DNA from 3 places in the Citrobacter pasteurii genome. Region 1 is predicted to be linked to each of the others. Evidence: predicted binding sites of a transcription regulator. Region 1 holds the regulator's gene; each other region holds the start of a gene.
What was found. The regulator CRP, encoded in region 1, controls carbon source genes, mostly activating them, when cyclic AMP is high. The targets are predictions, from matches to a motif close to ATGTGANNNNNNTCACAT.
Positions count from the first base shown of each region.

Region 1 (3,286 bases):
GCGGGGACCACCACCACCAGCCTCGCGTTTCGTAAAATTTTCGCACAGTTAAATCTGCGCGCCGCCGAGGTGGAAGGTGACAGTTTTCACCGCTATACCCGTCCGGAGATGGACATGGCGATTCGCAAAGCACGCGATGCAGGGCGGCATATCAGCTACTTCGGCCCCGAAGCTAACGACTTCGGTCTGCTGGAGCAAACCTTCATTGAATACGGCCAGACGGGCAAAGGTCAGTCGCGTAAATACCTGCACACCTATGATGAGGCCGTACCGTGGAATCAGGTTCCGGGAACATTTACCCCCTGGCAGCCGCTGCCTGAACCGACGGATGTCCTGTTCTATGAAGGATTGCACGGCGGCGTAGTAACCCCGCAACAAAATGTGGCGCGGCATGTCGATCTGCTGGTTGGCGTGGTGCCGATCGTCAACCTGGAGTGGATCCAGAAGCTGACCCGCGATACCAGCGAGCGTGGACACTCGCGCGAAGCGGTGATGGATTCGGTGGTGCGCTCAATGGACGATTACATCAATTACATCACGCCACAGTTTTCCCGTACGCATATCAACTTCCAGCGCGTACCGACCGTCGACACCTCTAATCCCTTTGCCGCCAAGAGCATTCCGTCACTCGATGAAAGCTTTGTCGTGATTCATTTTCGTAATCTGGAAGGGATCGACTTCCCGTGGCTACTGGCGATGCTGCAGGGCTCATTCATTTCGCATATCAATACGTTGGTCGTACCGGGCGGAAAAATGGGTCTGGCGATGGAATTGATTATGCTGCCGCTGGTCCAGCGCCTGATGGAAGGCAAAAAGATAGAGTGATATGTGGAAAGCGCCCGATGGCGCTTCGCTTATCGGGCCTACGACTCAACATCACCCTGTAGGCCGGATAAGGCAACGCCGCCATCCGGCATCAGCAATTACGCGGCAACCACTTCATAGGAATGGGTGATATTCACCGCCTTTTCCAGCATCAGCGCCACGGAGCAATATTTTTCCGCCGAAAGATCTACCGCACGCGCGACGGAAGCATCTTTCAGGTCGCGACCCGTTACGATGAAATGCAGGTTAATGTGGGTAAACAGACGCGGCGCTTCTTCACGACGCTCAGAGGTGAGCTTCACTTCGCAGTTGGTGACATCCTGACGACCCTTTTGCAGGATCGACACCACATCAATGGCGCTACACCCCCCTGCCGCCATTAACACCATCTCCATCGGACTCGGCGCTTTATCACCAGAGTTACCGTCCATCAAAATTTGGTGGCCTGAGGCGGACTCACCGAGGAAGGTTAGCCCCTCAACCCACTTTACACGCGCTTGCATATTTCGTAACTCCAATGTTTCAATTTTCCTGACAGATTACGCGTACATAACAATTCTCGCAACGGAAGGCGACCTGCGTCATGCTGAAGCGAGACACCAGGAGACACACGGCGAAAGCTATGCTAAAACAGTCAGGATGCTACAGTAATACATTGACGTACTGCATGTATGCAGAGGACATCACATTACAGGCCGTCGCACGTATTGACAGCCCCCTTCCCAGGTAGCGGGAAGCACATTTTTGCAAACCCAGAGACAGGTTGTTTTTTGGCTCTGGAGACAGCTTATAACAGAGGATAACCGCGCATGGTGCTTGGCAAACCGCAAACAGACCCGACTCTCGAATGGTTCTTGTCTCATTGCCATATTCATAAGTACCCATCGAAGAGCACGCTGATTCACCAGGGTGAAAAAGCGGAAACGTTGTATTACATCGTTAAAGGCTCAGTGGCAGTGCTGATCAAAGATGAAGAAGGGAAAGAAATGATCCTCTCTTATCTGAATCAGGGCGATTTTATTGGTGAATTAGGCCTCTTCGAAGAAGGCCAGGAACGTAGCGCCTGGGTACGTGCCAAAACCGCATGTGAAGTCGCTGAAATTTCCTACAAAAAATTTCGCCAATTAATCCAGGTCAACCCAGATATTCTGATGCGTCTGTCTTCTCAGATGGCTCGTCGTCTGCAGGTAACGTCTGAAAAAGTAGGCAACCTTGCCTTCCTCGACGTAACTGGTCGTATCGCCCAGACTCTGCTGAATCTGGCGAAACAGCCTGACGCAATGACTCACCCGGACGGCATGCAGATTAAAATCACCCGTCAGGAAATTGGCCAGATCGTTGGCTGTTCCCGTGAAACCGTTGGTCGTATCCTGAAAATGCTGGAAGATCAGAATCTGATCTCCGCGCATGGTAAGACCATCGTCGTCTACGGCACGCGTTAATCCCATCGACATGGCGTGTTACGTAGTAATGCGCCATTTTTGTTTGCTCCGATGTGGCGAAGACTGATTTATCACCCCGAGATCAACTACGCACTACGACAGACGCTGGTGCTATGTTTACCTGTGGCTGTCGGTCTGATCATCGGTCAGCTTCATCTGGGGCTCTTATTCTCCCTCGTCCCTGCCTGCTGCAATATTGCCGGTCTTGATACCCCGCATAAGCGCTTTTTCAAACGTTTGGTTATAGGCGCGTCGCTGTTTGCCGGCTGCAGCCTGATTATGCAGTTACTGCTGGCACAGACTATACCGCTGCCGCTGATCCTCACCGGCCTGACGCTGATTCTCGGTGTGACCGCCGAGCTAAGCCCGTTACATGCGCGACTTCTGCCCGCCTCGCTGATCGCGGCGATTTTCACACTGAGTCTGGCCGGCAACATGCCCGTCTGGGAGCCACTGCTGATCTATGCGCTGGGGACAGTATGGTACGGCCTGTTCAACTGGTTCTGGTTCTGGATGTGGCGCGAGCAGCCGCTGCGCGAATCGCTCAGTTTGTTGTACCGCGAATTAGCCGATTACTGTGAGGCCAAGTACAGCCTGCTGACCCAGCATGCCGATCCCGAAAAAGCGCTGCCTCCCCTACTGGTACGCCAACAAAAAGCGGTGGATTTGATTACCCAGTGCTATCAGCAAATGCATATGCTGTCGGCACATCGCAACAACGATTATAAGCGCCTGCTACGTGCCTTTCAGGAGGCGCTCGATCTACAGGAACATATTTCCGTTAGCCTCCACCAGCCGGAAGAGGTGCAAAAGCTGGTCGAACGTAGCCACGCCGAACAGGTGATTCGCTGGAATGCGCGCACCGTCGCCGAACGCCTTCGCGTTCTGGCTGATGACATTTTGTATCACCGCTTGCCGACGCGTTTTTCAATGGATAAACAAATTGGCACGCTGGAAAAAATCGCCAACCAGCATCCGGACAATCCGGTAGGACAATTTTGCTACTGGCACTTCAGCCG
Region 1 is NZ_CP077262.1:659,589-662,874, reverse strand. Features, by position in the region: gene I6L54_RS03170 (phosphoribulokinase) at 1-825, shown strand, start outside; gene I6L54_RS03165 (OsmC family protein) at 924-1,328, opposite strand; gene crp (cAMP-activated global transcriptional regulator CRP) at 1,635-2,267, shown strand; gene I6L54_RS03155 (YccS/YhfK family putative transporter) at 2,319-3,286, shown strand, end outside.

Region 2 (3,286 bases), 1.4 Mb from region 1:
GTATTAAACGTACTGGAACAGGAAAGGTGTGCGTTATTACAGCAATAACAACGCACCTGAGTATTGCCAGAGGACGGGACAAGCGCCATCCGGCAATTTATCGCCTGGTGTTGGGCGAATTACAGCAGATCGCAGAACTGCGTTTTTTTCAGCGCCATCTCCACGCCGCGAACTTCTGCCAGCCCTTTCAGGCGACCAATCGCGGAGTAGCCCGGATTCGTTTTCTTGTGCAGATCATCAAGCATCTGATGCCCATGATCCGGGCGCATTGGGATCGGACGCAAATCACCCGCTTTCTTACGGCGTTGCTCTTCACTCAAAATGGCTGCCACCACCGATACCATATCCACATCGCCCTGCAAGTGTGCGCCTTCGTGGAAGGTTTTCGGGTTTTCTTCACGGCAGGTTGAACGCAAGTGTGTGAAGTGAATACGATCGCCAAAGGTCTCAATCATTTTTACCAGATCGTTATCGGCGCGCACGCCGTACGAACCGGTACACATAGTGAAACCGTTATTGATACTATCAACTGTTTCTTTCAGCCATTGCATATCTTCAATGGTCGACACGATACGTGGCAGACCGAGGATTGGCCGTGGCGGATCGTCAGGATGCACTGCCAGACGTACGCCAACTTCCTCAGCAACAGGCACAATCGCCCGCAGGAATACCGCCATATTATTGCGCAGATCGTCTTTGCTGATGCCGTCATATTCAGCAAGACGCGCGCGGAACTGATCCAGCGTATATCCCTCTTCGGCACCAGGCAGGCCAGCGATAATGTTGCGGGTCAGCTTTTCAATGTCGGCAGCGGTCATTGCATTGAAGTAATCCAACGCCTGACGCTGCTCTTCAGCGGTGTAATCGGCTTCTGCACCCGGACGTTGCAGAATGTGCAATTCAAAAGCCGCGAACGCAATCTGGTCAAAACGCAGTGCTTTGGATCCATCCGGTAACTGATATTCAAGGTCGGTACGCGTCCAGTCGAGGATCGGCATGAAGTTGTAGCACACAGTATCAATACCGCAGGTCGCCAGGTTACGAATACTTTGCTGGTAGTTTGCAATCCACGTCTGATATTGGCCGGATTGTGTTTTGATATCTTCGTGGACGGGGATGCTTTCCACCACCGACCAGGTCAGCCCTTTTTCGGCCAGAATCGCCTGGCGCTTTTGAATTTCTTCTACGGGCCACACTTCACCGTTTGGAATGTGGTGCAAGGCGGTCACAACACCCGTTGCGCCAGCCTGCCGCACATCATCAAGCGATACTGGATCGTTTGGTCCGTACCAACGCCAGGTTTGTTCCATTGCTTCACCTCACAAGTTGTTATACCAAATTAACCGACTTTTATGACGACTACCATACAGGCATCCGCTATACGATCAACACATCGCCCATCATTGATTGATCCAGCTCACATTACCCGGATAAATGAGGCACACCAATTCAATTTGTTGTCATATAACTTTATACTGCCATTGTTAATTAATGGTTAATCAGGTGTATTTAATGAAGACTATTGCCTCAGCGTCTCTTGCGGAAAATGTCGTGATGCCTCAGTACGATCGCCAACAGCTAAAAACGCGGATCGTACATTTTGGTTTCGGTGCATTTCATCGTGCCCATCAGGCGTTATTGACCGACCGGGTGCTAAATTCGCAGGGCGGAGACTGGGGAATTTGTGAGATCAGCCTGTTCAGCGGCGACCGGTTGATGAGCCAGCTACGCGAACAGGATCATTTATTTACCGTGCTGGAAAAAGGTGCGGCCGGCAACCAGCCGATTATCGTCGGGGCCGTCAACGAGTGTCTGAATGCAAAGCTGGATTCACTGGCGGCTATTATCGAAAAATTTTGCGAGCCTCAGGTCGCGATTGTCTCGTTAACCATTACGGAAAAAGGCTACTGTATTGATCCTGCCACGGGGTCACTCGATATCGCTAACCCGCGCATTATTCACGATCTGCAAGTACCGCATGAACCCCATTCTGCACCGGGTATTATTGTTGAGGCACTACACCGCCGACGTCAACGTGGGCTGCAACCGTTTACCGTCCTCTCCTGTGATAACATCCCGGACAACGGTCATGTGGTAAAAAACGCCGTACTGGGAATGGCGGAGAAACGCTCACCTGAACTGGCTAACTGGATTCGAGAGCACGTCAGTTTCCCGGGAACCATGGTAGACCGGATTGTCCCGGCAGCGACTGAAGAATCACTGGATGAAATTGCCCGCGAATTAGGCGTGGCAGACCCTTGCGCAATCAGCTGCGAGCCGTTTATTCAGTGGGTCATTGAAGACCATTTTGTCAGCGGCCGTCCGCAATGGGAAATGGCCGGTGTACAGATGGTTGATGACGTTTTGCCGTGGGAGCAAATGAAACTGCGGATGCTGAACGGTAGCCATTCGTTTCTCGCTTACCTCGGTTATCTGGCGGGATTCCAGCATATCAGCGACTGTATGCAGGACAGCGCATTTCGCGAAGCGGCTCATCGCCTGATGCTCAGCGAACAAGCCCCGACGCTGCGCATCACCAACGTTGATTTAGACCAGTATGCCGACAGCCTGCTGGAACGCTTTGCCAATCCGGCGCTGAAACATAAAACCTGGCAAATCGCGATGGATGGCAGCCAAAAATTACCCCAACGTATGCTGGACGGGATTCGCGTTCATTTAGCACGCCAAAGCGAGTGGCCGCTGCTGGCGCTCGGCATTGCGGGCTGGATGCGCTACGTAAGCGGGATTGATGATTCAGGTGAAATTATCGATATTCGTGACCCGATGAGTGACAAAATCCGCACTATCGTCGAACAGAGTACGGAATCAGAACGCGTCAGCGCGCTGCTTTCACTGCACGAAATCTTTGCCACTGACCTCGCACAGAACCCACGCTTCGTCGATACCGTAGAAAGAGCCTGGCAACGTATCGCCCAATACGGTGCACATCAGGCGGTCATCGAGACGTTAAAAAGTTAACGATTTCTGCCATTAAACAGGACGAAGTTCGTCTTCGTCCTCTCTGCGCTTCTCTTTTCCCCCGTTTTTCGCCAGGATTGTTAAAAGCCATCACGGTAATTTATGAATCTGGAGTAAACGTGACTAAAACCAATCTCATCACGGGTTTTCTTGGCAGTGGCAAAACCACATCTATTCTTCATCTATTGGCCAACAAAGATCCCGCAGAGAAGTGGGCCGTTCTGGTCAATGAGTTTGGCGAAGTGGGTATCGACGGCGCGCTGCTCGCCGACAGCGGCGCAATGCTCAAAGAGATCCCCGGCGGCTG
Region 2 is NZ_CP077262.1:2,013,176-2,016,461, reverse strand. Features, by position in the region: gene pdxR (MocR-like pyridoxine biosynthesis transcription factor PdxR) at 1-48, shown strand, start outside; gene uxuA (mannonate dehydratase) at 120-1,310, opposite strand; gene I6L54_RS09680 (mannitol dehydrogenase family protein) at 1,513-2,979, shown strand; gene I6L54_RS09675 (CobW family GTP-binding protein) at 3,099-3,286, shown strand, end outside.
Region 2: the regulator CRP is predicted to act here: its motif matches at 1,406-1,423, upstream of I6L54_RS09680 (mannitol dehydrogenase family protein).

Region 3 (3,286 bases), 1.3 Mb from region 1:
TTGTGCGGCGGTGGTGACATTAAAACGTTGTAGCAAACCTGCGGCGCGGCAGGCACACAATTCGCCCTGACACGTCCCCATCCCGACGCGGGTGCGACGACGTAAATCGAGCAAACTGTTGACGGTTAAATTTTCAACGGCATATTGCACTTCACCTGCGGTGACGGCTTCACATTCACAGACCAGGCTGCGGTGCTGACGGTCTTCGCTCAGCCACGCTGGGGTACGATCCCCATGGCGATAGACAGCTGAACCGCGTAGCGGCGCAGGTAACGAAATAACGCGTTTAAGCGTATGCTCGGTAGATTCCTGTGAGCCAGGCAACGCGGTGTCTGCGGTTGTGCAAGGCTGGGTATTGCCCAGCTTACGGCAAACAGCATCGGTGGCCCATTCCGCCATCAGGCGGTAAGTCATCAGTTTGCCGCCGGTAATGGTGATAAACCCTTCCAGTCCGTCACGCTCTGCGTGATCGAACAGTACAATCCCACGGCTGACGTTACGACCGGTCGGATCGTCGTCGCTGGCCACCAGCGGACGTACGCCGGAGTAGGCGCGTAAAATGCGCGTTTTCGCCATAATCGGCGCCAGTTTCTCGCCTTCACGCAGCAGAATGTCGACTTCTTCTGCGGTGACGCGGTTGCTGTCGATATCATCGTAATCAATGTGCTGCGAGGTGGTACCGATCAATGAGATGGTATCGCCTGGCACCAGAATATCGGCGTCAGACGGTTTACGGCAGCGGTTGATGACATGCTGGTTAATGCGATGATCCATAATCAGCAACGAACCTTTGGCCGGGAACATACGGATGCTCAGATCGGCATATTCCGCAATGCGCTGGCCCCAGATCCCGGCGGCATTCACGACCACCGGCGCATGCAGAGACTGCATTTCGCCCGTCAGATGATTGCGCACGTTAACGCCGCAAACCGTCGCGCCTTCGCGAATCAGTCCTGTCACTTCATGCGCCGTTAAGATAACCGCGCCATGCTCACGCGCATCCAGCATGTTGGCGGCGGTTAAGCGGAAAGGATCAACCGTGCCGTCCGGCACTTTTACCGCACCAATCAGCTGTGGATTCACGGAAGGTTCGATAATACGTGCCTGCTGAGGGTCAATCGCTTCTGCGCGAATCCCTGCTTCTTCACAGGCGCGAATAAAGGTCGCCTGAAAGGAGAGCTCATCCTCCGGCAGGGTAATAAACAGACCGTCCGTTGGCTCAACGCAATGGCGGGCGATACGTTTCAGAATTTGGTTTTCGCTGATGCACTCACGGGCAGATTCAGCATCGGTGACGGCGTAGCGTGCACCGCTGTGCAGCAGGCCGTGGTTGCGCCCGGTCGCACCTGTGGCGATATCGTGGCGTTCTACTAAGATGACGCGCAATCCGCGCAGGGCACAGTCGCGTGCGATCCCTGCACCTGTTGCTCCTCCACCAATGATAATCACGTCACTTGTTTGCGAGTCGCGAGTTTTCATTGTTTTTCCTCACAGTTCGTTTTTTATCATTTAGCCACATAAAAAACATGGATTGTTTGATTTCGCGCATAATCGCTCATAATTCGAAAATGAAACGTGATTCCGTGCGCTTTTATGAACATTTGTCATAAATGTGTAACAATCTGTGCTGTAATTCACATTATTGCCTGGAATGTTTCCTTAACATCGCGGCCACACTGGGAGCGGTAGGGTTGTTACGGCAATCTGCAGTGTTTCCTTCGAATGAAAGACGGCCACGGAGGCTACTATATATGTTGAGCATTTTTAAACCTGCGCCACATAAAGCGCGTTTAGCTGCAGCGGAGATCGATCCGACTTATCGTCGATTGCGCTGGCAGATTTTCCTGGGAATATTTTTCGGTTATGCCGCGTACTATCTGGTACGTAAGAACTTTGCTCTGGCCATGCCGTATCTGGTTGAACAGGGTTTCTCGCGTGGCGATCTGGGTTTTGCGTTGTCCGGTATCTCCATTGCATACGGATTTTCGAAATTCATCATGGGGTCCGTCTCAGATCGCTCGAATCCGCGCGTTTTCCTGCCCGCGGGCCTGATTCTGGCTGCTGCGGTGATGCTGTTTATGGGCTTTGTGCCGTGGGCGACATCCAGCATTGCAGTGATGTTTGTGCTGCTGTTCCTCTGCGGATGGTTCCAGGGGATGGGCTGGCCGCCGTGTGGTCGTACCATGGTGCACTGGTGGTCGCAGAAAGAGCGTGGCGGCATCGTTTCCGTTTGGAACTGTGCGCATAACGTGGGTGGCGGTCTGCCTCCGCTGCTGTTCCTGCTGGGTATGGCCTGGTTTAACGACTGGAAAGCGGCGCTGTACATGCCTGCTTTCGGTGCGATCGTCGTCGCGCTGTTTGCTTTTGCTCTGATGCGTGATACGCCGCAGTCCTGTGGTCTGCCGCCAATCGAAGAGTACAAGAACGATTATCCGGACGATTACAACGAGAAAGCGGAAGAAGAGCTGACTGCGAAGCAGATCTTCATGCAGTACGTACTGCCGAACAAACTGTTGTGGTACATCGCTATCGCCAACGTGTTTGTTTATCTGCTGCGCTACGGCATCCTGGACTGGTCGCCGACTTACCTGAAAGAAGTGAAGCATTTTGCACTGGATAAATCGTCCTGGGCTTACTTCCTGTACGAGTATGCCGGTATCCCGGGGACGCTGCTGTGTGGCTGGATGTCGGATAAAGTCTTCCGCGGTAACCGTGGCGCCACCGGCGTGTTCTTTATGACGCTGGTCACCATCGCGACGGTCGTTTACTGGATGAACCCGGCAGGCAATCCGAACGTGGATATGGCTTGTATGATTATCATCGGCTTCCTGATCTACGGCCCGGTCATGTTGATTGGTCTGCATGCGCTGGAACTGGCACCGAAAAAAGCGGCGGGGACGGCGGCAGGCTTCACCGGACTGTTCGGTTATCTCGGTGGTTCTGTCGCGGCGAGCGCCATTGTCGGTTACACCGTTGACTTCTTCGGCTGGGACGGCGGCTTTATGGTGATGATTGGCGGTAGCGTGCTGGCGGTTATTCTGTTGGTAGTCGTCATGATTGGTGAAAAACGCCATCACGAAGAGATGCTGCTCAAGCGTAACGGGGGCTAATAGATGAAAACCACATTGAAAAGTCTCAGCGTGGCGCTGATGCTGGCAGGTATGGTTGTGAGCAGTGCGGCGGTTGCCGCAGATAAAATTGTCATTGCGCACCGTGGCGCCAGCGGATATTTACCGGAGCATACGCTGCCTGCGAAAGCGATGGCTTATGCTCAGGGCGCGGATTT
Region 3 is NZ_CP077262.1:1,950,777-1,954,062, forward strand. Features, by position in the region: gene glpA (anaerobic glycerol-3-phosphate dehydrogenase subunit A) at 1-1,479, opposite strand, end outside; gene glpT (glycerol-3-phosphate transporter) at 1,752-3,110, shown strand; gene glpQ (glycerophosphodiester phosphodiesterase) at 3,114-3,286, shown strand, end outside.
Region 3: the regulator CRP is predicted to act here: its motif matches at 1,623-1,640, upstream of glpT (glycerol-3-phosphate transporter).